3 regions of the Comamonas sp. NyZ500 genome follow, and region 2 is predicted to be linked to each of the others. Evidence: riboswitches for the same ligand, from Rfam matches in the RefSeq annotation. Region 2 holds a riboswitch; each other region holds the start of a gene.

Region 1 (9,650 bases), on a different contig from region 2:
CGTTTTCAGCTATTTTTTTGATAGCCCCTAAGTACCATCAGCTTGCTTGTCCAGGCGTCGCAAAAACACCTGCAGCTCCTTGACGACCTGGGCATCGCCCTTGGTCTGGGCGCAGCTCAGCCCTTGCTGCCAGGCGGCGCGCGCGGCCTGTGCATCGCCCAGCGCCAGCTCCACCTTGCCCAATTGCTTCCAGGCGACGGAGTATTCGGCATCCAGTGCCGTGGCCTTACGCAGATGCTCGCGCGCCACGGCCATCTGCTCGTCGTCGGCATAGGCCTTGCCCAGGGTATAGCGCAGCAGCGCACCATCCTTGCCGGCCGCCAGCATGCTCTCCAAATTGTGAACCATGGGATTCATGTGCATTTGCTCCTCAGACAGCGAGTGTCGCATCCGCCCCGAGAAAGCAGCTGAATGGCCGTGCCTGTGTTACGGCCTCTTGCAAGCCGGCTCTTGCAGCGCTGCAAACCGTCCCAAACTGCGGCCAATGTCTCAATAAGGCGCCTGATCTTGTTTCGCAAACCAAGTCTCTCCACCTCCATCACCGACTACGAGGACTCGCCTCAGTATTCGGGCGGGCGTTTTCGCAACACGCATCCGCGTCCGGTCAACAGCCCCAAGCCAGATGCCGGGACGCTATGGAAGTTCTTCTTCAACAAGCCGACCGATTCCCAGCCGGGCAAGGCGCTGCCCATTTTGCCGCTGAGCACGACCGAGCTGAACCTCGCGCCCGAACGCAGCCTGTATCGCCTGGGCCATTCGACCTTGCTGATGAAGCTGCGCGGCGGCTGGTGGTTGACGGACCCCGTGTTTTCCGAGCGCGCCTCGCCGCTATCGTTTGCCGGCCCCAAGCGCTTTCATGCCCCGCCGATTGCCCTGGACGAGTTGCCTGCCTTGCGCGGCGTGCTGCTCTCGCATGACCACTACGACCATCTGGACCGCGCCACCATTCGCGTGCTCGCGCCCAAGGTGGGAGTTTTTCTCTGCCCCTTGGGAGTGGGAGACAGACTGGTGGCCTGGGGCGTGCCGGCCGACAAGATCGTGCAGCACGACTGGTGGCAGGGCAGCGAGGTCGACGGCCTGCGCTTCACGGCCACGCCGGCCCAGCATTTCTCGGGACGCAGCCTGCGCGACGGCAACCGCACGCTCTGGGCGTCCTGGACCATAGAAGATCGCCAGGCCGACAGGCCGCTGCGCGTCTTCTTCAGCGGCGATGGCGGCTACTTCGACGGTTTTGCCGAAATCGGCAGGCACTTCGGCCCCTTCGATGTCACGTTGATGGAGACCGGCGCCTACGACGCCCACTGGCCCTATGTCCATATGCATCCGGCGCAGACCGTGCAGGCACACCGGGATCTCGGCGGCCAATGGCTGCTGCCCATACACAACGGCACTTTCAACCTCGCCATGCATGCCTGGTGGGACCCCTTTGAGCAGATCCTGAATCTGGGCAGGCAGCACGGCATAGAGATCGCCACACCCATGATGGGCGAGCGCCTGGACCTGGATACCCCCCATGCCGGATCGCCCTGGTGGCGCGCCTGCGCCGAGGCCGACAGCAAGGGACTGGATCTGCGCCCCGCGCAACCCTGAAGGTGCAACCCGCATGGCCGACAATGTCCTCATGGACATTTCGCGCACCTCACACCTTGCCGCCGCCTGCGCCGCGTCTCTGACCGCCTTGCTGCTCGGAGCCTGCTCCCACCTCTTCGATGGCAGCCAGCCCAAGCAACCGCCGACTGCCGGCATCTCGAGCACAGTTTCCGGGCAGCCGGAGCCGACGCCGGCTCCGCCACTGGACACGCAGCACAGGCGGCCACAGAGCATGGAATGGCCTGCCTGGATCAAGGCAGACTGCACACCCCCCGCCCAGCTCGATCGGCAACCGCAGCCACGCCGCCATACCACGCCTTTCATCAGCGCCCACTGGTTTCCGAACGGGCTGGAGACCACGGTGGTCTTCCGCCTGGAAGTCACGGTCCAGGGCGAACTCGGCCGTGTGGCCTACCAGCCCGCCGATACCGATCCCCGCATCGTGAAGTCCATCATGCGCTCGCTCGAACGCTGGAAGTTCAAGCCCGGCATGCGCCAGGGCCAGCCCGTGACGTCCTGCTTCGAGCAGCCCTACCAACTGGTGTTTCCGCGCCAGGAGATCGATGTTCCTCGAACGCCCGCCATGAACACAGAACCGCAGTGAGACCGCAAGCTCAATTCCAGCGATCTGTGCTCGAAAACCCCAGAATCCATCCGATTCGGTGGTGCAAGCCCCTTGCCCACCGCTAGAATCGCCAAGGTCAGGAGAGAGTGCCTGCAGCTTGAAGCTGCCTCGCACCGCCGAAGGCGCAGACCCCCAACCCGGTGTCAAAACGCTCAGGCAAAAGGACTGACAAGCGCTGCAAGGTGTGCAAACCTGCAGCGTCCCTTGCTGGAGAGAGATGCAGGCCGTCATTTCGTATGTGCGCCGGCATCCACCGAAGGAGCAAACTGCCCGATGCAATGCGTGCAGTGAATCTCTCAGGTAAAGCGGACAGCAGGGCAAGCCCGCCACGCATGGCCCAGCCATGCATGGCCACTCATTTTGGTTTGACCACCGGAGCGCTTGCCTGTGACTGCTGCTGACACCTCTTCCGATCTGCGTTCCACACCGCTGTTTGCACTGCACCAGAAACTGGGTGCCCGCATGGTGCCGTTTGCCGGCTACGCCATGCCCGTGCAATACCCTCAAGGCCTGATGGCCGAGCATCTGCACACGCGCAAGGCTGCCGGCCTGTTCGATGTCTCGCACATGGGCCAGTTGCTGTTGCGCGGCCCCGATGCCGCCGCCGCGCTCGAATCGCTGATGCCCGTCGATGTCATGGACCTGGGCCTGCACAAGCAGCGCTACGGCCTGCTGCTCGATGAACAAGGCGGAATTCTCGACGACCTGATGTTCGTCAACCGCGGCGAAGATCTGTTCCTCATCGTCAACGGCGCCTGCAAAGAGGCCGATATCGCTCATATCCAGAGCCGCATCGCCAGCCGCTGCGAGGTCGTCCCATTGCCCGATCGCGCCCTGCTGGCCCTGCAAGGTCCGCAAGCTGCCACAGCCCTCTCGCGCCTGATTCCCGGTGTGACACAACTGGTCTTCATGACCGGCAACCACTTCGACTGGCAAGGCCATGCGCTCTACATCACGCGCAGCGGCTATACGGGCGAGGACGGCTTTGAAATCTCCCTGCCCGGCGAAGCTGCCGAAGCCTTTGCCGAAGCGCTGCTGGCACAGCCCGAGGTGGCCCCCATCGGTCTGGGCGCGCGCAACTCGCTGCGCCTAGAAGCCGGACTTTGCCTGTACGGCAACGACATCGACACCAGCACCACGCCGGTCGAAGCCGCGCTGAACTGGGCCATGCAGAAGGTTCGCCGCACCGGCGGCGAGCGCGAGGGCGGTTTTCCCGGTGCGGCCATCGTGCTGGAGCAATTGCAGAACCCTCAGTCGCTGCGCCGCAAGCGCGTGGGCCTGATCGCGCTGGAACGCATTCCCGTGCGCGAGCCCGCCGTGCTGGAAAACATGGATGGACAGCATATCGGCCACATCACCAGCGGCCTGCTCAGCCCCACGCTCAACCAGCCTGTGGCGCTGGCCTATGTCGAGCCCGACTATGCCGCCATCGATACGGAAATCTTCGCCATGGTGCGCGGCAAGCCCGTGCCCATGAAAGTGGTCGCCACGCCCTTCGTTCCCACCCGCTACTACCGCGGCTAGGTCTGCCGCCGCGCATGAGACGGGCCAGTTTGCCAAACAGCGGCCAGAACACCGCTAAAGTGCGAGCTGGACCTTTCTCAAACAACACCCGATTCCCCTGAATCCCCCATCTGGAGCCTTCCATGAGCATCAAGTATTCCAAAGAACACGAATGGATCAACGCCGCTGACACCAATGCCGCCATCGTCGGCATCACCGTACACGCACAGGATGCACTGGGCGATGTGGTGTTTGTGGACCTGCCTGCCGTGGGCTCCACCTTCAAGGCCGGCGATGTGGCTGGCGTGGTCGAGTCCGTCAAGGCCGCTGCCGATGTCTACATGCCCGTGACCGGCGAGATCGTCGAAGTCAACGAAGCCCTGCGCGACGACCCGTCGCTCGCCAACAGCGCCCCCCTGGCCGCTGGCTGGTTCTTCAAGGTCAAGATGAGCAATGTGGGCGAGCTCGAAGGCCTGATGGAAGAGACTGCCTACAACGACTTCGCCAAGGACAACTAAGCGTATCAACGGCCCTCGCATTGCGAAGGCCGTTTTTGCATGCAGCCATGAGCACCATTCTGTATTTCGACGATCCGGACGTCGGTCTCGCCCGCGAGACCAGCCACCCGACCTTTGCGCGCATCGCAGCCCAGGACTTCTATTACGACGGCGGTGACGACTTCAGCCCCTTCGGCAGCGATGATGGCAGCGACACACTGGCCGCTCTTCAAGAGTGGTACCAGGAGCAAACAGGCGGCAACGCCAAGGCCCTGCGCTTTTTGCAGCAGCAACTGAGCGACTGGGATCTGCCCGTGCCCGAGGGCATGCTGACTCATGACGATGCGGCCAAGGCCCAGTGGCTGGCCAGCGATGACATGAACCAGATCTATCTGCGCTCGGTCTGTCGCGCCCACGTGGCCACCGCCTTTGGTCAGCTCAAGATCACAGGCAGCATCGATGCCGATCTGCAACAGCAAGCCCTGCTTGCCCTGGCCTGCCAGCAATGGCTGAACACCGTGGCACGCAGCAAATATCCCGATTGGGAATATGCCGACCAGGAAAGCGAACGCCTGGCTCTGATGAACACCGCGCTGGAACAAGCCAGCGCTGCTTGAAGCACCGGCCGCATGCCTTCAGGCATACGGCATTCACGCATGCCTGGCATGCAAACCGTCAGTCACAGTATTTGAGAATAGGTCCCTCCCATGCTGATGTCGCCTCCCGCCCCCGTCGCTTCCCTGCAAGCGCTGGAAAACAGTCACGAATTCATCCCCCGTCATATAGGCCCGGATGCCGATGAGCAGCAACAAATGCTGGCCGCCATCGGCAAGCCCTCGCTGGACGCCTTGATTCGCGATGTGATGCCCGACTCCATCGCACGCGCCAGGCCCATGGATCTTCCGGCGCCGATTACCGAAGCCGCGGCGCTGGCCGAACTCAAGGCCATCGCCAGCAAGAATCAGGTGCTGAAGAGCTTTATCGGCCAGGGCTACTACGGCACGCACACGCCGGGCGTCATCCTGCGCAACATCTTCGAGAATCCAGCCTGGTATACGGCCTATACCCCCTACCAGGCAGAAATCTCACAAGGCCGCATGGAGGCGCTGGTCAACTTCCAGACCATGGTGACCGACCTGACCGGTATGCCTATCGCCAATGCCTCGATGCTGGACGAAGCCACGGCCGCCGCCGAGGCCATGACGCTGGCCAGGCGCTCTGTCAAATCCAGAAGCCATCGCATCGTGCTCGCCGGCGATCTGCACCCACAGACGATTGAAGTCATCGAGACCCGTGCCCGGCCGATCGGCATCGAAGTGGTGATCGCCAACAGCCAGCAAGAGTGGGAGGCCGCGCTGGCAGGAGATCTGTTTGCTGCCGTCATCCAGTACCCCGCGTCCAGCGGCTGGATCGTGGACTGGAAGGCCGATGTGCAAGCCATTCACGCCAAGCAGGCCGCCGCCATCGTGGCCACCGACCTGCTGGCTCTGACCCTGCTGACACCGCCCGGCGAATGGGATGCCGATATTGTCGTGGGCAACAGCCAGCGCTTCGGCATGCCCATGGGCGCAGGCGGCCCGCACGCAGCCTTCATGGCCTGCCGCGACGAATACAAGCGCAGCCTGCCCGGCCGTCTGGTGGGTGTCAGCGTCGATGCGCATGGCAAGCCCGCCTACCGCCTCGCGCTGCAGACGCGCGAACAACATATCCGCCGCGAGAAAGCGACATCCAATATCTGTACGGCCCAGGTCCTGCCGGCAGTGATTGCCAGCATGTATGCCGTCTACCACGGCCCCCAGGGGTTGAGGCGCATTGCCCAGCGTGTGGCACGCTTCACAGCGATTCTGAGCCGTGGCCTGGCCCAGTTGGGCTTCAGCGCCCATCACCACGACACAGCCTTCGACACCGTGAGCCTGCACACCCGGGAGGCCACCGACGCCCTGGCGGCTCGCGCCGTCTCCCGAGGCGTCAACCTGCGCAAAGCCTGGGATGAATATCTCTGCATCAGCCTGGACGAAACCACGACCCGGGCCGATGTCGAGCTGCTCTGGAGCATCTTTGCCCAGGAGGGCCAGGCCCTGCCCACCATCGAAGCCATGGACGAAGGCCCGACCTCGCTGATCCCCGAATCCCTGCAGCGCAGCACGGCCTATCTGACCCACCCGGTCTTCAACACCCACCACTCCGAAACCGCCATGCTGCGCTATATACGCAGCCTCAGCGACAAGGACCTGGCGCTGGACCGCAGCATGATCCCGCTGGGCAGTTGCACCATGAAGCTCAATGCCACCAGCGAGATGATTCCCATCACCTGGCCAGAGTTCGCCGACATCCACCCGTTTGCGCCCGCCAACCAGCTGCAAGGCTATGCCGAGCTGGACCGGCAACTGCGCGACTGGCTGTGCCAGGCCACGGGCTACGCGGGCATCAGCCTGCAGCCCAATGCAGGCAGCCAGGGCGAATACGCAGGTCTGCTGGCCATCAAGGCCTTCCATGAATCACGCGGCGAGGCACACCGCAATATCTGCCTGATTCCCAGCAGCGCCCACGGCACCAACCCGGCCAGCGCGCAAATGGTGGGCCTGCAGGTCGTGGTCACCAAGTGTGATGACAACGGCAACGTGGACATGGCGGATCTGAAGCTGGCCTGCGAGAAGCACAGCGCCAATCTGGCCTGCATCATGATCACCTACCCCAGCACGCACGGCGTGTTCGAGACCGAGGTCAAGGAGCTGTGCCAGCTGGTGCACAGCCATGGCGGCCGCGTCTATGTGGACGGCGCCAATATGAACGCCCTGGTAGGTCTTGCCGCACCCGGCGAGTTCGGCGGCGATGTCAGCCACCTGAACTTGCACAAGACCTTCTGCATTCCTCACGGCGGCGGCGGCCCCGGCGTCGGCCCCGTGTGCGTGGTCGAGGATCTGGTGCCCTTTCTGCCGGGGCATGCCACCGCAGGCGACGCCCGCCGGGTGGGAGCTGTCAGCGCAGCCCCTCTAGGCAATGCAGCCGTGCTGCCTATCAGCTGGATGTATATCCGCATGATGGGCGAGCCGGGCCTGAAGCTGGCGACCGAGACCGCCATCCTCAACGCCAACTACATCAGCGCGCGGCTCAAGGAGCACTTCCCCACGCTGTATGCGGGCGAGTATGGTCACGTGGCCCATGAGTGCATCGTGGATCTGCGCCACTTCAAGGACAGCTGCGGCGTGATGGCCGAGGACGTGGCCAAGCGCCTGATCGACTACGGCTTCCACGCACCGACGCTGTCCTTTCCCGTGCCCAACACGCTGATGGTGGAGCCGACCGAGAGTGAAAGCCTGTCTGAGCTGGACCGCTTCATCGAAGCCATGATCGCCATCCGTGCCGAGATTGCCGAAGTGGAGGCCGGCAGACTGTCCAGGGATGACAACCCGCTCAAGAACGCGCCCCATACGGCAGAGGCCTTGCTGGCCGCAGACTGGCAACATGGCTACAGCCGCGAAACCGCCGCCTATCCCGTGCCTGCCCTGCGCCGCGCCAAGTATTGGAGCCCCGTGGGCCGCGTGGACAACGTCTATGGTGACCGCAATCTGTTTTGCAGCTGCGTGCCCATGGACGCTTACGAAGACTGATAGCCAGGGTCTCCCCCAAGCCAGTGCGCTCCGCCGCACTGGCTTTTTTATGCTCAATCAATGTCGAACACCAGCCCGCCCGTTACTGTTCGCCGGCAGTGAATGCATTCACGACATCAATGCAATCGGCGTTGCTGCCGCCAAACCGAGCATCGAGTTGCCTGAATACCGGTTGACTGCCCGCCTTTTTCAAGGGCAGGTGCAGGGACCGGCTTACACTGCCGAGGTCTTCTGCCTGTCTCATGAGCTCCTCTGAACCCACTCCCCCTCCCTTGCTGCCTGTCATTGATGGCGGCCTGCCTCTGCATGCCCTGCTGGCCCCCGGTGCTGCGCCGCTGGGCCTGAGCGCCAACACCCAGCCATTGGTGCCGGAGGATGAAGACCCGCTGCAGGCCCTGGTGGCGGAGTTGCGCAACTACCAGCACGAGCTGGAGCTGCAAAACGAGGTACTCAATTACAGCCAGGCCGTAGCCGAGAGCGCATCGGAACGGTTTGAAACGCTGTTTGCAAGCATTCCGCTGCCGCTGCTGGTGGTTGATGAATACGATATGGTGGTCCAGGCCAATGCCATGGCTCACCGCGCATTTCAGCCCACCGAAAAAGACCGGCTGCTGATCAACTTCAAGCCCTTTGTGCATGTCAACGACGCAGAGCGCGTGACCACGGCCTTCGAGCAGGCCAAGGCGATGGGACGCGCCGAGGTGCACGAGGTCCTGTTCCAGATCACCGAAGAATTCGAGCTCTGCGGCGACCTGCATGTGGCCGGCGTGGTCGTGCCCCAGCAAAACGGTCCGGCCACCTGGCAGTATTTGTGTGCCGTTGTCAACCAGGGCCCGCTGCTTGCCGAGCGCAAGGCGCTGCAAGAGCGCAACCAGCAGCTTTATGCCAGCGAGAGACGGCTGGAGTCGGTCATCAACTCCGCGCTGGACGCCATCATCTGCGTCGATCAGCATCAGCGCATCACTGTCTTCAACCCCACGGCGGCAGCCCTGTTTCTGTGCTCGCCTCAGGATGCCCTGGGCAGCCCGCTGGAGCGCTTTTTACCCGATGCCGCTCGGGCACTGGCTTTTTCCTCGCTGACCACACAGGCCGTGCTGGGCGAGATGACGGGGCTGACTCTGTCGGGGCGTGAGATTCCCATGGAAATCAGCGTCTCCTTCGAACACCACAGCAGCGGCGACACCACCACCATCTTTGCGCGCGACCTGACCAGCCGCAATCGCGCCGAAGCCCAGCGCAATGCGCTGGAAACCCAGCTGCGCGAATCCCACAAGATGCAGGCCGTAGGCACCATGGCCGGCGGGATTGCCCACGACTTCAACAACATCGTGGGCGCAATCCTGGGTAATGTGGAGCTGGCCAAGGCCGATAGCTGCGGCAACCCGGCTGCCATGGAAAGCCTACGCGAGATCGAAAAAGCCGGTCGCCGCGCCCGCGATCTGGTGCGCCAGATTCTGACCTTCAGCCGCAATGACCTGCCCGAACGCCGTCCGGTTCAGGTGCAGGAAGTCATGTCCGACACGGCTCGCCTGCTGCGCGTGACTCTGCCTCCCTCCATAGAGCTGCAGGTGCAGGAGTCCAACGATCTGCCGCCGCTGCTGGCCGACCCCACTCAGGTGGAACAGGCGCTGTTCAATCTCTGCAACAACGCCATGCAGGCCATTGGCAGTCAGCGCGGCATCATCCAGATGCGTGCCATGCGCATTGCTCCCGACAGCTACCAATGCGAACGCCTGGGTCTGGCCGTGGCCGAATACCTGGTCTTTATGGTGCAGGACTCTGGCCCAGGCATGGACGTCGCGACTCAGCGACGCATCTTCGAGC
Region 2 (9,650 bases):
GTCTGGAAGTGACGCAGCTCGTCGATGGACTGCATCTGCGCCGCCACGCGTGCCCCCGCACCGGTGAAATGCCGGCCCGCATGGGCAAAACCGCGGTGGGCGTAATACTCCAGCGGCACCACGCCCTGAATAAACAGCTTGAGCGCGTTGAGATAGCGCGCATCGGTCACGCCCAACTGGCCGTTGTTCTGGGCAAAGGCCTCGATCACGGCGTAGAGCTTTTTCTCTTTTTCGCCTTGGTACTTCCAGTAGGCGTCCATGGTCAGGCGGAAGGGGTCTTCCCACTTATCCCAGTCGTGGATCTTGATACCCTCGAACTTGTCATAGGGGAAGACCTTGTCCATGGGCTGGTAGCTGGTCTCCCAGCCCAGGCCACGTGTCATGGCGGTGTAGCGGTCCTTGAGGCCCAGCTTTTTCTTGATTACGGGTGCGTCCATGGTGTCTCCTTGGATGGCGTTGTCTGGTGGTGTTCGGGGAGCGGTTCTTACTGGTTCCAGCTCAGGGAGAACTCGTCGTCGTCCTCATCCACATGGCCGGACAGCGTGACCAGATTGATCTGGATCTGCTGCAGCTCGTAGGGGCGACCGGTCTGCTCTTCAATGCTGGCGCGACGTATGACCAGGCGGCCGGGGGCGTCGATTTTCACGAGACCGGGCGAGTAGACGGCCTGGGCGTGGGTGTTGTCGGCGAGGATGGCATCCACCACGGGACGCGATTCCTCGTTGTCCTGAAAGGCGATGAACACCTTGGAGACGGGGGTGCTGGCAGATGTGCTCATGGCGCTGCTCCTCAGATGTCCAGACCGGCCTTGCGGGCACGGGCATCCAGGCTTTGGCGGACTTCGCTGAGCACGGCTGCGCCACGCGCACCCAGGGCCAGTTCGGCCACGGCGGCCAGTGCCACGCAGGCATGGTCGGCATAGCTCAGATACCAGTGCGACAGCTGGCTGCGGTTGTCTGCGGATTCGGTTGCAGCTACCTTGACCACGGCATCGATCCAGCGTGCGGTCTCGGTGTGCCACTCGGGCATGAAGGCCGTGAGCATGGCCACGGCCGTGCCGCCCTGCACCGTGACATGCTCGTCCACGAAGTGGTTGTAGATCAGGGGATAGAGCAGTCCGTCGAGCACCATGTTCTGGGCCACGAACAGCTCCATGGGGTCCTGCACCACAAGCAGGTCTTCCACCAGATGGCGCAGCGGCTGCCAGGCCGGGTGCTGCATCCAGTCGTTCTTGCCGGCTTCGAGCACGCCGGGCTCGTCCATGACCAGGCCCAGGCGCGTGAGGTACTGGGCCACGCCCAGATGGTCCATGGCATGCATCATGGCCGGAGCCGTGAAGGGCGTACCGTAGCCACGTGAGCAGATCTGGCTGTTGTTCATATTGCCGCCCCAGGCCACATGACGCAGCGGCATCAATACATCGCAGGCCTTGGCGCGCAGGGCATCGGACATCTTGCCGGCCAGGTTGCGCGACTCCACAAACTGGTAGTTGGCTTCCACGGCCTCCTGCTGCTTGGCACGGGTCATGGTCCAGGTGGCGTAGTAGTACTGACGTGGATCGCGCAGCGCGTTCCAGTCGGCCATGCGGATCGCCGTGCGGCCGGTGTCGAACAGCTCGAACTCAGGCTCCCACAGCGGCCGGTAATGGAAATGATGTGTGGGCTGCACGCCCAGCGTGGCCTCCAGATAGCGCGACGCGGGCTTGTCTCCCGTGTAAGCTGCCACGCGGGCAAAGGTATGGCGCAGCGGCTGTATCTCGCGCGCCGAAAGCTCGATGTTCATGGGCTTGTCTCCTGTGTTGTCGTGGGATGCGTGAGTGATGGTCAGAGCAGCCTGGCTTTCTGGACCTGGCAGAAGGCCTCGAAGTCGGCCTCTGTCATGGCCAGCTCCACCGTGAGTTCGGGCCAGCCCACGGAGAACTCAAAGTCCACAAAACCGTTGGCACGCTTTTGCAGCACGCGCACCGAGCGGCGCGTGAGATCGCAGGCGGGAAGATCGAGAGTGCTTGTTTCCATGAGGGGCTCCTGGCGGGTCTGTGGCTTTTGCAATTGCACAGCCCGTGCCAGTTCATGGAAATATCGATAAATCAAGGGTTACTCCCTAAATTTATGCGTGTTTGAGCAAGCTGGGGAGCAGTGATTCCAGGGCAAACCCTAGGACGGCATCCACAGTGCTTCAGTTCCTACTGCGCTGCAGCATGACCAAATGATCAAGCACCCCAAGCAAAGGTGCGCAATTCATCAATTACGCCAGCAGTTCAAGGCCGGGGATGCGGGTCAATCCCGTAGCCAGAATTCGATGTTTTATCGATAGTTTTCTCATGCCCCACACTCCTCCCGCCTTACCCTCCGATGCCGATTTGCGCAGCCAGGTCCGCTTCTCCACCGAAGACGGACTGATCTGGCTCTCGGGCCAGCGCATGTTGCTGCTGCATCTGGCCTCTCTTCACGCCCTGCGCCGCGAAATGATGAACACCATGGGCCCCGATCACACGCGGCGCCTGCTGCTGCGTGCCGGCTATGCCGCAGGTGAGCGCGATGCGTTGCTGGCACGCCAGATAAGGCCCACAGCCAGCCTGTTCGAGATGTTTGCCGTAGGTCCCCAGCTGCACCGGCTGGAGGGTGCGGTGCGCGCCACGCCGGAAATCTTTGAGGCCGATGAGCAGGCGGGCCACTTTCAATGCGTGGTGCGCTGGGAACACAGCTGGGAAGCGGAAATCCATTTGCGCGAATGGGGCCCCCAGGACCAGCCCTCGTGCTGGATGCTGCTGGGTTATGCCTCGGGTTACTCCAGCGCGTTCTTCCGTCGCCCGGTGTTTTTCAAGGAAATGCAGTGCTCCACCTGTGGCCACGCACACTGCCTGATAGAGGGCCGGTTTCAACATGAGTGGCCCGATGGCGAACAGATCGCACGCGACTACGACCCCGACTCCATGCTGGTACGCCTGGATGAGCTGCAGTCTCAGGTCGAGGCCTTGCGCACCGGCCTGGCCCCTTGCGACAGCCAGGGCCCGTTGCTGGGCCATTCACGTGCCTTTCAGGCCGCGCTGGAGTTGCTGTCCAAGGCAGCTCCCACCCAGGTTACGGTGTTGCTCACGGGCGAGACCGGCGTGGGCAAGGAACGCTTTGCGCGCGCCCTTCATGCCATGAGCCCGCGTGCCGACAAACCCTTTGTGGCAGTGAACTGCGCGGCCCTGCCCGCCGACCTGATAGAGAGCGAGCTGTTCGGCGCCGAAAAAGGCGCCTTCACCGGCGCCACAGCCACGCGCATAGGGCGCTTTGAACGCGCCCATGGCGGCACACTGATGCTGGACGAGCTGGGCGAGCTACCCCTGGCCGCCCAGGCCAAGCTGCTGCGCGTGCTGCAAAGCGGCGAGGTGGAACGCCTGGGCGGCCACCGCAGCACCCAGGTCGATGTACGCGTGATCGCCGCCACCAATGTGGACCTGGAGAAAGCCGTGGAACAGGGGCGCTTTCGGCGCGACCTGCTCTACCGCCTCAACGTCTACCCCATACGCATCCCTGCGCTGCGCGAGCGCGTGGACGATATCGAGCTGCTAGCCATGCATTTGCTGCAGAAATACTCGGCCTTGCACGGCAAGCCGGCCCCGGGCTTCAGTGACCGGGCGCTGACCGCGCTGCGCGGCCACAGCTGGCCCGGCAATGTGCGCGAGCTGGAGAACCTGGTGGAACGCGGCCTCATCCTCACGCCGACCGGCGAACCCATCGATGTGGCTTGCCTGTTCCCCCAATGGAGCGATAACGGCCAAAGTACCATAGACGACCAAGGCCATCTGGCCCAGGCCTGCGGCACAGATGGCGATCTGCATACGGCCAGTGTCTACGACAGCATGCAGCACCAGGGGCTTTCGCTGGACGCCCTGGAAGACGGGCTGCTGCAAGAAGCCGTGCGCCGCGCCAGCGGCAATCTGGCCGCAGCGGCCCGCGCCCTGGGCATGACCCGCCCCCAACTCAGCTACCGGCTCTCACGCATCCGCGAACGCACAACAGGTACCGAGGAGTAAACGCTTGGCCAAGAAATCCTTTATGCAATGCCTGGCCCTGCCCGAGGTTGAATCCAGCGGCGGCGAGGCATCGCGCACCCTGACCGAGCAAACCTATGCCCGGCTGCGCACCGACATTGTCGAAGGCCGCCTGCTGCCTGGCAGCAAGCTGCGCATAGAGCATCTGCGCCAGGCTTACGAGGTCGGTGCAGGCACCTTGCGGGAGGCGTTGACGCGCCTGGTCAGTGATGCCCTGGTCACAACCGAAGGCCAGCGCGGCTTTCGCGTCTCCACCATCGCCATGGACGACCTGCAGGACATCACCCGCCTGCGGGTACATATCGAAACCCATGCACTGCGTGAATCCATACGCCATGGCGACGCGGCCTGGCGGTCCCAGTTGCAGGCCAGCTATGACGAGCTCTCGGCAGCCGAGCAACCGCTGTCCAGCGACAACCGCCGCCAGTGGGAGGCCTTGAACCTGCGCTTTCACGAGACCCTGCTCTCCGGCTATGCATCCCCTTGGACATTGAAGGTGCTACGCCTGCTGGCGCGCCATAGCGAGCGCTACCGCTGCTACGCCATGGAGCAGCCCGCGCTCACCCGCGATGTGCATGCCGAGCACCAGGAGATCTTCGAGCTCGCCATGGCTGGCCACGAGGCCCGCGCGGCCCTGGCCCTGGAAGCCCATATTTGCACCACCCCCCATCTGCTGCTGCAGGCCATGCGGGAAGGCAAACTGGTGTTGCCTGGCATCCGGCCGGAAGGGGAGGTATGAACTGCAGCACAGTTTTATCATTTTGATATCCGTCTGTGCTGGATAGGAAAGTGCCAGAGGATAGACAGGGTATGTCTACCTGTCTAAGAGCAGTCCATCACTCGATTGCCGTTGCCATTCAGGCCACTGACCACGAATAACTCCGTAGGCCAGCATTCGTCAGAGGCTTGCATGAATCAAGCCGACTTCCGCTTTTGGCCGGGACGCGACCGTCTCAGAACGAATACGAAAGGACTTTCCTAGTTCTGCGCTGATGCCCAATGATCAGCATGGATGCTCGAAAGTCCCATCGGATTCAACTGGAGAATGCCATGACTGAGCTGACCGATGGGCCCATCGTGCGAGTGGGCGTCGATCTTTCCAGGCGGTTCTACCAAGTGCAAGCGGTGGATCAGTGGGGCCACCTGGTACTTGCTAAATCCCTATCTCCCGAGCGCTTTTATGCATGGTGCGCCATTAAGCGCGTCGGCCATACCAATCAGCTTAATGAGCGCATCTTGATCTGAGCTGTTGAACCTGATTTGGTCCTTGTACCACCCAAAAAAGGGCTCGCCCTTCCATTCGATAAGATGGAATCACTTTGCTTCACCCTCAAGCTTCATGTCGATGTAGTCCATTGACCAGGCAAGTTCGGCGTCAGATAAGAGCAATGCATCAACATCTTCCTTGGTGACTGGGGCATCGGTGGCATCCAACCAATTGCTAGTTCTAACCAAGTGCAAGTCGTAAGCCATGACGGAATGCTCTCTAGAGCTGCTGTGTCGTGGATTGACGGTTAGGTTGTACTTTGGGCTACCGACAAGGTCGGCTGGCTAAAAAATCGCCCAGGCTCACTGCACGCAGCGAAGACACTACCCCGTTCAAGTACTTCACCGTGTCTTCAGCAAAGGCATCAATGCAGAGGTAATTGCTTGCGCCTGCTCCGAGGTCAGTGGGTCGTACGAGACAACAATATAGGCGCCCTCCTCAAGTACATCCGCACGGGCGACGTGGTCGCTGAGTATGCCCACCACCTGCTCTGGCGTAAGTCCGAAGTAGTTGCTGCACTGTTCTCTGGCCCAGTAGTTCACTTGCCTGATGTGAAGGCACTCTTGTCTACGTGGACCGGATTGAGCCCGGACTTGCATACGCTCTTCATCACTTGATCTCCAGAATTCGTCTTCCTCTTCAGCCAGCACATCCATGTCCTCCACCGCAGCGAAGAACGCACCAAAGCTGCGTATGTAGAGGGGGATCACCTGATCGAAAACATACTTCAGGTCGGCTCCATTTTTCGCGGAATTGAATTCGACAGTCATGTAGTCTTCAAGGCATGGAAGCGCCTCTGAATTTCGCCGATACCTCCGGCTTAAAAGTCCAATTTCAAGGCCACTGACCTCCTCGTGAAGTCGATAGCTCACTTCATGGATAGGCCAATCGGGCCGGTCTTCAAATGTGATGACATCCACATTCGCCAGCCCCCAAGGTGCAGGAAGCAAAGACAAACTCTGGCATAGCTTTGCGTAGATTTCAGCAGGACTTTCGTCAAAATCGAATACTCTGCAAACCCTGACAACGTTGGACGTATTTTTCATTTTCTCCGCTGCCGGACATTCATTCCGCTCGGACAGACCGAGTGGACTCCGAAATTCAATCTACGCTTTTCTGCCGCGCTTTTTTGCTCTGGCATCTGCAGGCAAGTACCGCTCGGCATACACACCATTTGGGTTCAGCACGGTCGCGGAACGATTCATGCGATGCCTTCTCCGAATTCGGATCGCTGAATCGGAAGGGGCGGAACGAAAACCTGCACTCTCAGGACGCCTCGAATGAGCCAATGCACGTTCCAGCCCAGATTACCACTGGGGGGCGTTGTTGCACAAATTGCCGGCTAAGGTGAGGTCCTGCGGCGCGGCGAGGATGCGCGTGGTGACGAAGCCGCGAACGACGACTGCGTTCTGCACGCGCGCCATGACCATGTTGATGCCGCCGGTGCCGAGGCAGCGCCCCGTGGCGGGGTCATTGCCGGGGTCGGCCGCTCCGCTTTCAGGGACCAGAAGAATCTGTAGGCGTCTTCGCCATCAAGCCAGATGCGTTCAATCGGGAAGCATGGCGTTTCTTCCGGTGGAAGCCGGTCCGGCGGCGGAGCCTGCGCCGGCTGCAACCGCACATCGGTCGCTGTCTCCTGCTTCTCGCGCAGTATCCGCTCACGCTCTTGCTGGCGCAGCAGCTCCTGCGCGGCGTTCTCCTGTTCGGCACTGTTTTTCGTTTGTGCGGACGCCGGCACCATCAGCGCCAGCAGGCCGAACAAGGCCCAACGCGCCTGTCGAAGCCAATCTCCCATCCCATCTCCTTTTGCAAGCGTGTGGAGACACGCTGCGGCCCTGCACGAACGCCGGGGTTCGCCGTGACCGTTTGATCTGAAGTGGATAAGGATAGGAACGGACTCGATCGAACGGCATAAGAAGATTCTTAAAAATGGCCGTGGGGATGCGCCGGTCAGCACAGTGCTGGCCAAACGAAGCGCAATGGTCTTCGTTCTGACGAGCTTTGCGCTTTTTGGCCTTTGATGTCGTGCGTATGAGTTTTTCACGGCGGGCGGCTTCACAGACGAAGACGCGGGCTTGTGCGAGCCATGGCGGGTTCAGACCGGCCTTCCGCTCCCCCAGCCGGCAGCCGCAGAACCACACCAATACAGGTATTAACCCGAATAGAGTCGCTGAAACTGGCTAAAATCGCGCCCATCCCGCGGGAGAGCGGAGCCTTTCAAGGGTTCCCGCCGAAGGCGCAAACTCCCATAATCGCTCAGGCAATAAGTACCGCAGGTGGGTCTGACAGGACCCGGATATCGCCAACTGGAGAGCAGCCCGCAACCACAAGTCTGCAGGGCTCACCGAAGGGGCAAGCATGTCCACCGCGAAGGTGCTCATGCGCAACTCTCAGGTAAAAGGACAGCGGGAGAGGCAAGCCGGACACTCCCGCCGATGTGAGTGGCTGGTCTATTTTCAAGTGCCTTCATGCTTCCTTCCGTCTCTTTGCTGGACTCGTTCCAGGCCTCCAACTTCACCGTCATGCTGGTCATCTATCTGGTGGCCATTACCGCCGAAGCCATGTCCGGCGCACTCGCCGCAGGCAGGCGCAATATGGATATCTTCGGCGTCGTCGTCATCGCCTTTGTCACAGCCCTGGGAGGCGGCACCATCCGCGACATGGTGCTGGGCCACTACCCCATCGGCTGGACCCAGCACCCTGAATATGTGTATCTGGTCATCAGCTTCGGTCTGCTGACCACCGTGATTGCACGCCATATGCACAGGCTCAAGCAGGTGTTTCTGCTGCTGGACGCCATGGGCCTGATCGCCTTTTCGCTGATCGGCTGCAATACCGCGCTGGAGTTGGGCTACCCCACCATCGTCATCATCATGGCCGGCATGATTACCGGCATCAGCGGCGGCATCTTGCGCGATGTGCTCTGCAACCAGGTCCCCGTGGTGTTCCGCCGCGAGCTGTATGCCAGCGTGTCGCTGTCGGTATGCCTGATGTTCCTGGGCCTGCGCTATCTGGATGTCAGCCCCAATATCAGCACCATCGTGTGTTTTGCCGGCGGCCTGGCCTTCCGTCTGGCCGCCATTCGTTTCAAATGGCGTCTGCCGGTTTTTTCGTACCAGCAGCGCTGGGAGTGATCGAGACTCCCCTGTGGCGCTGCGCGCCTCCCCCTCTCTTGCTAAGCAGGAGGGGGACGCAGCCATCGCTGCGGGGCGGCCCTTGCTTGGCTGCTCTGAACTAGACTGCGCCATGCATTACCCATGTAGTTTCACTTTCCATGTCTGAACCGATCACATGGATGCCGGATGGCACCCCCTATAGTTCCAGATTCGGCGATCGCTATCACAGCGAGTTCGGCGGCCTCGACCAGGCCCGCCAGGTTTTTCTCGGTGGCTGCGATCTGCCAGTTGCCTGGGCCGATGCAGCGCAGTGGCGCATTCTGGAAACCGGCTTTGGCTTCGGCCTGAATTTCCTGGTCACCTGGGCGGCATGGAAGGCCGATCCCAGACGCCCGCGCATTCTGCATTTTGTCTCGGTGGAGGCCTACCCTGTCTCGCGCGAGGATCTGCTCGCGTTTTTGCCGGCCGATGAGGTACTGCGCGCGCTTGGCGAACAACTGGCCGAGCAATGGTGGGGACTGCTGCCCGGCGTGCATCGCCTTTCCTTTGATGACGGCCAGGTGCTGCTGACGCTCTATATAGGCGATGCCAGGACCATGCTGCGCAAACAGCAGATGACGGCGGACAGCGTATATCTGGATGGCTTCTCTCCCCAGCTCAACCCCGAGATGTGGGATGAAGATGCCATGAAGAACATTGCCCGCCATTGCCGCCGGGGCACGCAGCTTGCCACCTGGTGCGTGGCCGGCCATGTGCGCCTGGCGCTCAAGGCTCAGGGTTTTGAAGTCAAGAAGCGCGCTGGCGTGCCGCCCAAGCGCCATAACCTGCATGCAGCCTACAACCCGGCCTGGGAGCCACGCCATCGCCCTGACGGCCTGCCTGCACCCATGGGCCAGGCCGGCCGCTGCCTGGTGCTGGGTGCAGGCCTGGCTGGTGCCGCCGCTGCCGCCAGCCTGGCAAGACGCGGCTGGGAAGTGACGGTGCTGGATGCTGCGGCCGAGCCTGCGGCAGGAGCATCAGGCCTGCCAGCCGGCTTGTTTTGCCCGCATATTTCGCCCGATGACAGTGTTCTATCGCGCCTGTCCAGAAGCGGCGTACGCACAACGCTACAAAATCTGCAGCAACTGAGCCAAGCGCAAAAGTTGCATCCAGCCCAGGACTGGGCCCATGGCGGCGTGCTGGAGCATGACCTGAACGAGCCCTCCCATCTGCCCAGGTCATGGCT
Region 3 (9,650 bases), on a different contig from region 2:
CTTGTCGAAGACATGGACGAAGGGGCTCATGTCGGGGCTGAGTTCGTTCCAGGGCACCAGCGACATGATGACGATCAGGGCGCCGATATAGAAGATCAGAATGCGGTAGACGATGCTGTTGGTGGCGCGAGGCAGCACTTTCTCGGGCGACTCGGCCTCGCCGGCCGTCACGCCGATCAGCTCCACGCCGGTATAGGCAAAGCAGGCGATCTGCAAGGTGAAGACCACGCCCACCATGCCCACGGGCGCAAAGCCGCCGTGCGACCAGAGATTGGCGAAGCTTGCCGTCTGGCCCAGCGGTCCCCAGCCCGTGGTGATGATGGCCACACCCAGCACCAGCGTGGCAACAATGGTCACGACCTTGATCAGCGCGAACCAGAATTCCAGCTCGCCGAAGACCTTGACCGCAATCAGATTCACGCCCAGCAGCACGGCCAGGGTGGCGAGCGCCGGAACCCATTGCGGAATGGCCGGAAACCAGTAGTGGGTGTAGATGCCTATGGCCGTGAGCTCGGCCATGCCCGTCACCACCCAGGTGAACCAGTAGGTCCAGCCGGTGACGAATCCGGCCCAGGGGCTGACATAGGTTTCGGCATAGGTAGCAAAAGAGCCGGCCACCGGGCGGTGCACCAGCAACTCGCCCAGTGCCCGCATGATGAAGAAGATGGCCAGCCCCGCGATGGCGTAGCTGACCAGCAGCAGCGGCCCGGCCTTGTGGATTGCCTTGGCCGAGCCCAGGAACAGGCCCACGCCAATGGCACCGCCCAGGGCGATCAGCTGGATGTGCCGGTCCTTGAGGCCGCGCTCCAGCTCCCCTGTCTGCTGCAGCGACTCCCCGGCTGCGCTTGGATGATTTCGACTCATGTTGTATGTCTCCGTTTTGCCATTCACACGGCAACAGCTGCCCCTCACGGGGCGCTGCGGCTGCCGTGTCTGGCTTGTTGATGAGGTTTTCAGGTCGTGGTCAGGCGCTGGCGGTGCTTAGCGTGGCCGGTCGGGGCTGTCTGCTGGCGCTGCCCATGGACTGCAGCACGAGGTCGCCGACCATGTCGGCGGTGACGGCCGACAAGGTCCAGCCCAGATGGCCGTGGCCGGTGTTGTAGAACACGCAGGGCTTGTTGCCAGGGCCCACGCGCGGCAGCATGTCCGGCATCATGGGGCGCAGGCCCGCCCAGGGAACGACGCTGCGCGTGCTGACACCGGGGAAGCACTGCTGAACCCATTCGATGAGCGGGCGGATGCGGTCGGCGCGGATGTCCTTGTTGAAGCCGTTGAACTCCGCCGTACCGGCAACTCGGAAGCGATCGTCGCCGAGGCGGCTGGTGACCAGCTTGGTCTCGTCGTCCAGCAGACTCACCACGGGGGCTGCGGCGCGGCTGGCTTCGTCCGGCAGATTGACCGTGATGGAATAGCCCTTGACCGGGTAGATGTTGACGCTGTCGCCGAGCTGGGCGGCCAGGGCGCGGCTGGCCGTGCCTGCGCAGACCACCATGGCGTCGAAAGTCGAGGTCTCGGTTTCCAGGCCCTGGCGCACGGTCACGCTGGCCTGCTTGCCATTGCTGTTCACCGACACGATTTCCTGGCCGTAGCGGCATTGCACGCCCAGTCGCTCGCAGGCGGCGGCAAGGCCGCTGGTGAACTTGTGGATGTCGCCCGTGGAGTCGCTCTCGGTGAAGTAGCCGCCATAGAAGGTTCCGGACAGGGTCGGCTCTATGGAGCGCATCTCCTGCGGTGTCACGGCGCGGCGCTCCAGACCGCCTTTGGCCAGCAACCGGGAAACCTTGCCCGCATGCTCAAAGCCTGCTCGGTCGCGGTAGATATGCAAGATGCCTTTTTGCTTCAGATCGAAGTCAATGCCTTCGCTGGCCGCCCAGTCAAACAGGTGCTCGCGTGCCGCAATCGCCAGCCAGGCGGTCTCCACGGTGTTTTTCTCGTAATGGGGGATGGCAGCGAGAAACTGGCAGAACCAGGAAATCTTGTGCCAGCTGGGCCTGGGGTTGAGCAGCAGCGGAGCATCGCTCTTGAGCATCCACTTGAGGCCCTTGACGATGGTGGACCAATGGGTCCAGACCTCGGCGTTCGAGGCCGAGAGCTGGCCGCCATTGGCGAACGAGGTTTCCATGGCGGCATAGCGCTGCTTCTCGAACAGGGTGACGGAAAATCCGCGGCGTGCGAGGGCGTAGGCGGTGGTCACGCCCGTGATGCCACCGCCGATGACGGCGATTGTCTTCATGATTCAGATTCCAGAAACGTCAAGGGTGGAGCCCGTGCGCAACATGCGCAGCGAACGCCCCCTCTGTTCTGGACCTGAGAGATTCACGAGGCAGGGCCTTGCGGCGCTGCTCGCTTGCTCCTTCGGTATGCCCGGCGGACGATGACGTCCGGACATTCTTCAGAGTGTGTGAAAGCGATGCCGATCCTTTGGCCTGAGAGTTTCCGGGGCGGTTGCTCCTTCGGCGCTGCATGCGCCAAGTTTGCGCTGCAGTCTCTCTCGGCATCACCGGGCTGAGAGCCTGTGGGCAAATGTAGGAAGAACGGCGGCGCCTGGATATACGGGTTTTCTAGACTTCTGCGCCAGGGCCCAGCCATGGCTGCTCATGTCGGGTCCATGCTATTTGATAGCGCCTGCCGCTTATCCCTCAAGGGAATATTGATTATTTATCTATGAAAATGAATTTATTAAAGCGCAGTGCGCTTCTAAATTCATAGCGATAGACGCTGTCAAGTGCCGCCGAGCAGCCCCAGAGTCAGCCCCTGCATTGGCATGGCGGGTCATGGTCGGCGGTGGATTTGGGCAAAATATCGTCTTTGCCTGTCAATGGGCCCGGCGATATCACCGCTTTGCCATTGAAGCACCCGACTGGGGTGGCTGCCGATTCAGGATGCAACTGGCCTATCCGCCATGGCGTTCTGCTGTCATGGCTTCGTTCCTTTGTCCTTGTTGCCCGCGACCGTCATGGTCGCCTTTTTGCGTTGCCTGTCGCAGCGCCTGCGGGATGGTTGGGTGTTTTGTCCGGATGGGCGCAAACCATTACAACAAGACATTTATGTCCCAACCCAACTCAAGCCAGCAGCTCGCGCCGACTGGTGATGGTGACGATAACCAGCCCCGCTTGCACCGGGTGCTCAAGCAGCGCCACCTGAGCATGATTGCCATTGGCGGCGCCATCGGAACGGGCCTGTTCGTGGCCTCCGGCTCGGCCATCGTCCAAATCGGCCCTGGTGGTGCCGTGCTCACCTATCTGCTCATCGGCATCATGGTGTACTACATCATGACCAGCCTGGGCGAGCTGGCTGCCTTCATGCCTGTGGCCGGCTCTTTCTCTACCTATGCCTCGCGCTATGTGGATCGAGGCTTCGGCTTTGCGCTGGGCTGGAACTTCTGGTTCAGCTGGGCCGTGGTGGTGGCGGTGGACCTGGTGGCCTCGCAACTGGTCATGGCCTACTGGTTTCCCGATGTGCCCGGCATCGTCTGGAGCGGCCTGTTCCTGCTGCTGATGGTGGGGCTGAACGCGTTTTCCGCGCGCGGCTTTGCCGAGGCCGAGTACTGGTTCGCGCTGATCAAGGTGCTGGCCGTGGTGGCCTTTCTGATCACCGGCGTGCTGATTCTGTTCGGCATCATCAGCAACGGCCATGTACCCGGCTTCGAGAACTGGACCACGGGCGATGCGCCATTCGTCGGCAATTTCGCGACCTTTGTGGGCGTGGCCATGATCGTGGCCTATTCCTTCCAGGGCACGGAGCTGGTGGGCGTGGCGGCGGGCGAATCCGAGAATCCGCGCGAGAACGTGCCGCGCGCGATTCGCCAAGTGTTCTGGCGCATTCTGCTGTTCTATGTGCTGGCCATTGTCGTCATCGGCTTTCTGATTCCCTATACCGATCCGCAGCTGCTGCGCACCGATGTGGCCGATATCGCCGTGAGCCCGTTCACGCTGGTGTTCCAGCACGCGGGCCTGCTGTCGGCGGCCACGGTGATGAATGCGGTGATCCTGACCTCAGTGCTGTCGGCCGGCAACTCGGGCATGTATGCGGCCACGCGCATGCTCTACAACATGGCAACCGAGGGCAATGCGCCGCGCATCTTCTCCCGGCTGACCCAGAACGGCGTGCCGCTGGTGGCCTTGATCGGCAGCACGCTGGTCGCCAGCCTGTGCCTGTTTTCCTCGCTCTACAGCCCGCAGGCCGTCTATATCTGGCTGCTGAACCTGGCCGGCATGACGGAGTTCATCGTCTGGCTGGGCATTGCCGTCAGCCACTACCGCTTCCGTCGCGGCTATGTCATGCATGGTCATGATGTGGGCCTGCTGCCCTACAAGGCCGGCGCCTTCCCCTTCGGTCCCATCTTTGCCTTTGTGCTGTGTCTGGTAGTGACGCTGGGCCAGAACTATCAGGCCTTCCTGGAAGATCGCATCGATTGGGGCGGCGTGGTGTCGACCTATCTGGGCATTCCGCTGTTCCTGCTGTTCTGGCTGGGTTACTGGCTGGTCAAGCGCAAGACCTGGGTCAGCTATGCCGATATGCGTTTTGACGAGCTCGAAGACATCAAGCAGGGCAAGGTTTCGTCCTGAGGCTGTTTGAGCCTTCCCCTTCTCTGTTCGGAAGGGGATGGCAGCAGGTCCGGGGGCTGGCGCTGCTTGCCGTTTCCCTGTGTCTGTGTGCCTGTTTGGCGCATGGCTGCCGTCTCTTGCCAGCCCAGGCAAAATCGGTGCTGTGAGCGATCTTCCCACCAGCCCCGATTCCAGGCCCAGGCGCATCGCGCATCTGGACATGGATGCGTTCTACGCCTCCGTGGAGCTGCTGCGCTACCCGCAGCTCAAGGGGCTGCCGGTGGTAATCGGTGGCGGGCGGCGCAGCTTTGACGAAGAGCTGCTGGCGCGCCATGCGGGGCGGCCGCTGTCCGAGATCCCGGTGGCGGACTTTCCGCTGCTGCGCGATTACACGGGGCGCGGCGTGATCACCACGGCTACCTATCCGGCACGGCAGTTCGGTGTGGGCTCGGCCATGGGCATGATGAAGGCCGCCAGGCTGTGCCCGCAGGCGATTCTTCTGCCCGTGGACTTTGCCGAGTACAGACGCTTTTCCCGGGCCTTCAAAGAGATCATCGTGTCGATTGCTCCGCTGATGGAGAACCGCGGCGTGGACGAGGTCTACATCGACTTCACCGACGTGCCCGGCGGCCAGCGCGAAGGCGGGCGCGTGCTGGCCCGGCTGATCCAGAAATCCATCTTCGACGCCACGGGCCTGACCTGCTCGGTCGGTGTGGCGCCCAACAAGCTGCTGGCCAAGATGGCCAGCGAGTTCAACAAGCCCAACGGCATCTCCATCGTCCAGCCCGAAGATCTGCAAAGCCGGATCTGGCCGCTGGCCTGCCGCAAGGTCAACGGCATAGGGCCCAAGGCCGATGCCAAGCTCAAGAGCCTGGGCATAGAAACCATTGGTCACCTGGCCGCGCAAAGCCTGCCGCAGCTGCTGCACTGGTTTGGCAAAAGCTATGGCCATTGGCTGCACGAGTCGGCCTGGGGGCGGGACGAACGCGCCGTGGTGACCGAGAGCGAGCCGGTTTCCATGAGTCGCGAGACCACCTTCGAGCGCGATCTGCATGCCGTGCGCGACAAGGCCGAACTGGGCGCGATCTTCACGGACCTGTGCGAGCGTCTGGCCGAGGATCTGCAGCGCAAGGGCTATGTGGGGCGCACCGTGGGCATCAAGCTGCGCTATGACGATTTCAGGATCGCCACGCGGGACCAGACTTTGAACCTGCCGATACAGGATGCGGCAGCCATCCGCCTGGCCGCAGGCCAATGCCTCAAGCGCGTGCCGCTTGGCAAGCGCATCAGGCTGCTGGGGGTCAAGGTCTCGGGCCTGATTGCCGAGCAGCTCTGGCAGGCAAGTGCCGGCGATCCTGCGGCTCGCGAACTGCTGCTCAGACCTCATGGTTTGACCTCGGTCAAGCATTCGGATCCCTATACCGCATCTCTGTTCTGAGCCTGGGGGCTCGGGAATCATCACTGTGCGATGATCCAAGTGTGAATTTGTGTATCTGGTTAACCAGCTGTCGACGGGATGCCTGATCGCTCACTCTCGAACAAAAACTAAACAGGCTTATTGGAGGAGTGCAAAGCATGCGCCTGAACCTGCCGGTATCTCAACAAAACTACGACTTTCCAGGTGACGAGCTGCTGGTCTCCAGCACCAACACCAAGGGCGAGATCACGCATTGCAACCCGGCCTTTGTGCGCGTCAGCGGCTATGCCTACGAAGAGCTGATCGGCCAGCCGCACAATCTGATTCGCCACCCCGACATGCCGGCCGCTGCCTTCAAGGATATGTGGCGCACCATTGCCCATGGCTATCCCTGGACGGCACTGGTCAAGAACCGCCGCAAGAACGGCGACCACTACTGGGTGCGCGCCAATGTCACGCCCATCATGGAGGGCGGCAAGCCAAGCGGCTATCTGTCGGTGCGTACCAAGCCTTCGGCCAGGGAAGTGGCCGAAGCCGAAGCGCTGTACGCGCGCATGCGCAACGAGGAAAAGCAGGCCCAGGCCAGCTTCCGCCTGCGTGCGGGCGCGGTGCGCCGTCTGGGGCTGATGGGCTGGTGGGACGGTCGCAAGGATGTGGGCCTGGTGGCGCGCATGGCCTGGCTGCTGGCCATCATGGCCTTGATCGCCATGCTGCCCGATATGCTGGGTTGGCAGGGTGCGGCGGCCTGGGGCTGGCGTGCTGCAAGCCTGGTGGCAGGCGGCGCATTCGTGCTGTGGCGCTTTCAACGGCGCTGCGTGGCGGGACTGGAGGAAGCCAGCCGCTTTGCGGCCGATGTGGCAGCCTGCAATCTGAGCACCGAATGCAACCAGAGCTACAGCGGTGCCGTGGGGGCGCTGATGCTGAGGTTGCAGCAGATTCAGATCAATCTGCGCGCCGTGGTGGGCGATGTGCGTACCGAGGTGCAAGGCTTTGCTCAGACCGCCCATGAAATCGCCCAGAGCAGTTTCGATCTGGCAGGGCGTACCGAGTCGCAGGCCACCAGCCTGCAGCAGACTGCGGCCTCGATGGAGGAAATTTCGGGCACCGTGTCGCAGACGGCCGATACGGCACAGTTCATGGCCGGTGCCAGCGACGAGAGCAGCAAGGTGGCCAGCCGCAGCGGCGCGGCCATCAGCGAAGTGGGACTGGCCATGGAGCATATCCGCGGCTCCTCCACCCGCATGAGCGAGATCATTGGCGTGATCGAGAGCATTGCCTTCCAGACCAATCTGCTGGCGCTGAACGCGGCCGTGGAAGCGGCGCGGGCCGGCGAGCAGGGTCGCGGCTTTGCCGTGGTGGCTGGCGAGGTGCGGGCACTGGCCCAGCGCAGCGCCGAAGCGGCCAAGGAGATCAGCGTGCTCATCAACCGCACGGTCGATGGCATCAATGACGGAAATGCGCGCATGCGTGCCGCTGGTCAGACCATAGACGGCATGGTGCAGGCCGTGGACAAGGTCGGCTCCCTGGTGCACCAGATCAGCATTGCCACGCGCGAACAATCGATAGGCATCTCCCAGGTCAACGAGGCCGTGGCCCAGCTCGACTCCGTGACCCAGCAGAATGCGGCTCTGGTGGAGCAGTCGACCAGTGCTGCGCAATCGCTGCGCCTGAGTGCCAGGACACTGGAGCGTTCGGTGGACGTGTTCCATCTCTAGGCTTTTGTGGTCTTGCTCTGAAAAGGCAGCCGTGGAGCTGCCTTTTTCACATCGGCTTTCGGTAGGATTGCGCCATGAGTGTTGTGCTGACCCTGATCGCCATTGCGGCGCTGGCCCTGTGTTTGCTGATCTGGCTGATATCGCGTTTGCGCGCTGACGCCAGACCCGCGTCGTCTGCAACTGCCCAGCAGGAGGCCGAGCCGTCCGTGGCCCAGGCCGGAACGGCGTCGGAGGTTGCGGCGCAGACACTCTCCGATCAAGAGCTTGCGGCGCAGGCGGATACGGCGTCAGAGGCCAGCAGGGATGTGAATTTTCGCCCCCAGGGCGAGCGCGGCATGGGCGGTCCCATCTATGGCGATGTGCTGTGTGCGGACGGCGTTTATCTGCCCCATGTCTGGGAGATGGACATGCACACCTCCTATGACGGGCGCTGGCTGCGCACGGGCTTTTATGACAGCGAGGCCGCCCATCTGGTCGACCGCAAATCACGTCGCAGCTGGGTGATCAGCAAGCCGGAAGGCGAGCTGCTGGATGCCATCCACTGGCGCATGCCGCGCTGGAGTGGCGAGAGCATCAACGAAAGCGGCATTGCCGACGATGCCCATGTGATCATGTCCGATGCCAGCTTCGAGGCCTGGCTGGGCGAGCATATGGCTGCGCAGCCGCAGCCCCTGCTGCAGGTGGTGGATCTCTGGGTGCCGGCCGACTGCCTGCCTGCCGAAGTCGCCCGGCCCATGCCGACTCTGCCGCAACCGGCTCAGCCCACCCCGGTGCCGCCGGTGGCGCTGCAGCGCCACTGGCCGGCTTCGCTGCGCAAGCTGCGCTACCCCATGGCTCCGCTGCAGAATCCGCACTGGCAGCTGATGCTGGGTGAGGCCACCCAACCCTGGGTGCTGGACGAGAGCCACAGCATGGTCTGGCGTGCCGATGCCCGGGCCTTTGCGCTCTATGCCTACCCCACCCAGGGCGATGCCAGTCAGGCCAGCCTGCGGCTGGCCGTCTGGACCATGGAGAGAGGCTGGCAGCAATGGCCGGAGTTGATGCCCGAGGATCGCAAGCCCTGGGCTCTGGGTCTGCCGGATCTTGAGCCGCCGAGCGAGCCGCAAGCGCCAGCGGTTTTGCCGCTGAGCTGGCTCAATGAACTGCTGCTGCAGAAAGTGCAACTAGATACGCCCGAGACCGAGCGCCTGCACGATGGCACCAGCATCAGTTGCGCCATGAGCGAGGTGGATGTCTGCGCTGCCCATCAGCGCGATGGTCTGCCCATCCTCAAACCCTCGCTTCCCTTGTGTTTCGACTGGCTGCGTGATCCGGCGCAGCCCGCGCTGTGGCGCGCGCAGAGCGAGCCGCTCAAGGGGCAGCGCCTGATCTGGACCCTGTCCAAGCCCGCCCGGGAGGAGCTGGGCGAAACGGCGGCTTACAACCTGCAGTGGGGCGAACGCCATCTGCCCGGCACCTGGGCGCTGGAACATGTGATCGTGCAGGGACGCTGGGCGATTCTCATGCCGCATGGGCGTGCACCGATTCGCGGTGGCAGCGGCAGCCTGCAGGTCTGGGACGGGGAGCGCCTGCAAAGCGTGGACCTGCCCTGGCCCGTGGTGCGGCTGGCCGCTGTGCCTTCGGTCAAGGGCGGCATGGCTGCCCGCATGCGTGTGCTGGCGCTGACGGCCAGTCTGGCGGACAAGGACTGGGACCCCTCGACCGCATCCTGGCGCTGGCCTTTGCAGTCCGTATCGGCCAGCCATCTGGCCCGACCCGACTGGCGCCCGCTCTACTCCGAGCGCGAACTGACACCCGATGCGCAAGGGCGCTGGCAGCTGCTGCCGCGCTGGCGCGAGGTGAGACAGATCCAGCATCCCTGCTCCGACGGCGACTATGTCTGGCGCGACGATGTACGCGGCGACACCGTCTGGTGGTGGGGCGGCGTGAACGAGCGCGTCAACCACTATTGGCAGCATGATGAACCTCGCA

Evidence for each region. Region 2 has a riboswitch for glycine ahead of JAO85_RS22510 (trimeric intracellular cation channel family protein). Riboswitches for the same ligand answer to the same signal wherever they lie in the genome.
Region 1: linked by a shared signal. The riboswitch ahead of gcvT (glycine cleavage system aminomethyltransferase GcvT) and the one ahead of JAO85_RS22510 (trimeric intracellular cation channel family protein) in region 2 are both predicted to bind glycine.
Region 3: linked by a shared signal. The riboswitch ahead of JAO85_RS04240 (D-amino acid dehydrogenase) and the one ahead of JAO85_RS22510 (trimeric intracellular cation channel family protein) in region 2 are both predicted to bind glycine.

Annotation. Positions count from the first base shown of each region.
Region 1 covers NZ_JAEIJE010000001.1:576,016-585,665, reverse strand. Annotated here, with positions in the region: gene JAO85_RS02595 (hypothetical protein) at 28-357, opposite strand; gene JAO85_RS02590 (MBL fold metallo-hydrolase) at 508-1,590, shown strand; gene JAO85_RS02585 (energy transducer TonB) at 1,604-2,194, shown strand; glycine riboswitch at 2,283-2,393, shown strand; glycine riboswitch at 2,413-2,538, shown strand; gene gcvT (glycine cleavage system aminomethyltransferase GcvT) at 2,603-3,739, shown strand; gene gcvH (glycine cleavage system protein GcvH) at 3,862-4,236, shown strand; gene JAO85_RS02570 (MolR family transcriptional regulator) at 4,284-4,832, shown strand; gene gcvP (aminomethyl-transferring glycine dehydrogenase) at 4,923-7,826, shown strand; gene JAO85_RS02560 (PAS domain-containing sensor histidine kinase) at 8,069-9,650, shown strand, end outside.
Region 2 covers NZ_JAEIJE010000023.1:12,715-22,364, reverse strand. Annotated here, with positions in the region: gene JAO85_RS22560 (aromatic/alkene/methane monooxygenase hydroxylase/oxygenase subunit alpha) at 1-437, opposite strand, end outside; gene JAO85_RS22555 (MmoB/DmpM family protein) at 485-778, opposite strand; gene JAO85_RS22550 (aromatic/alkene monooxygenase hydroxylase subunit beta) at 790-1,782, opposite strand; gene JAO85_RS22545 (phenol hydroxylase subunit) at 1,824-2,015, opposite strand; gene JAO85_RS22540 (sigma-54-dependent Fis family transcriptional regulator) at 2,321-4,024, shown strand; gene JAO85_RS22535 (GntR family transcriptional regulator) at 4,029-4,781, shown strand; gene JAO85_RS22530 (hypothetical protein) at 5,093-5,287, shown strand; gene JAO85_RS22525 (hypothetical protein) at 5,357-5,515, opposite strand; gene JAO85_RS22520 (hypothetical protein) at 5,651-6,355, opposite strand; gene JAO85_RS25830 (hypothetical protein) at 6,617-6,739, opposite strand; glycine riboswitch at 7,500-7,592, shown strand; glycine riboswitch at 7,606-7,725, shown strand; gene JAO85_RS22510 (trimeric intracellular cation channel family protein) at 7,778-8,443, shown strand; gene mnmC (FAD-dependent 5-carboxymethylaminomethyl-2-thiouridine(34) oxidoreductase MnmC) at 8,605-9,650, shown strand, end outside.
Region 3 covers NZ_JAEIJE010000002.1:144,620-154,269, forward strand. Annotated here, with positions in the region: gene JAO85_RS04235 (amino acid permease) at 1-864, opposite strand, end outside; gene JAO85_RS04240 (D-amino acid dehydrogenase) at 965-2,233, opposite strand; glycine riboswitch at 2,405-2,504, opposite strand; gene JAO85_RS04245 (amino acid permease) at 3,048-4,568, shown strand; gene dinB (DNA polymerase IV) at 4,768-5,985, shown strand; gene JAO85_RS04255 (PAS domain-containing methyl-accepting chemotaxis protein) at 6,123-7,679, shown strand; gene JAO85_RS04260 (hypothetical protein) at 7,754-9,650, shown strand, end outside.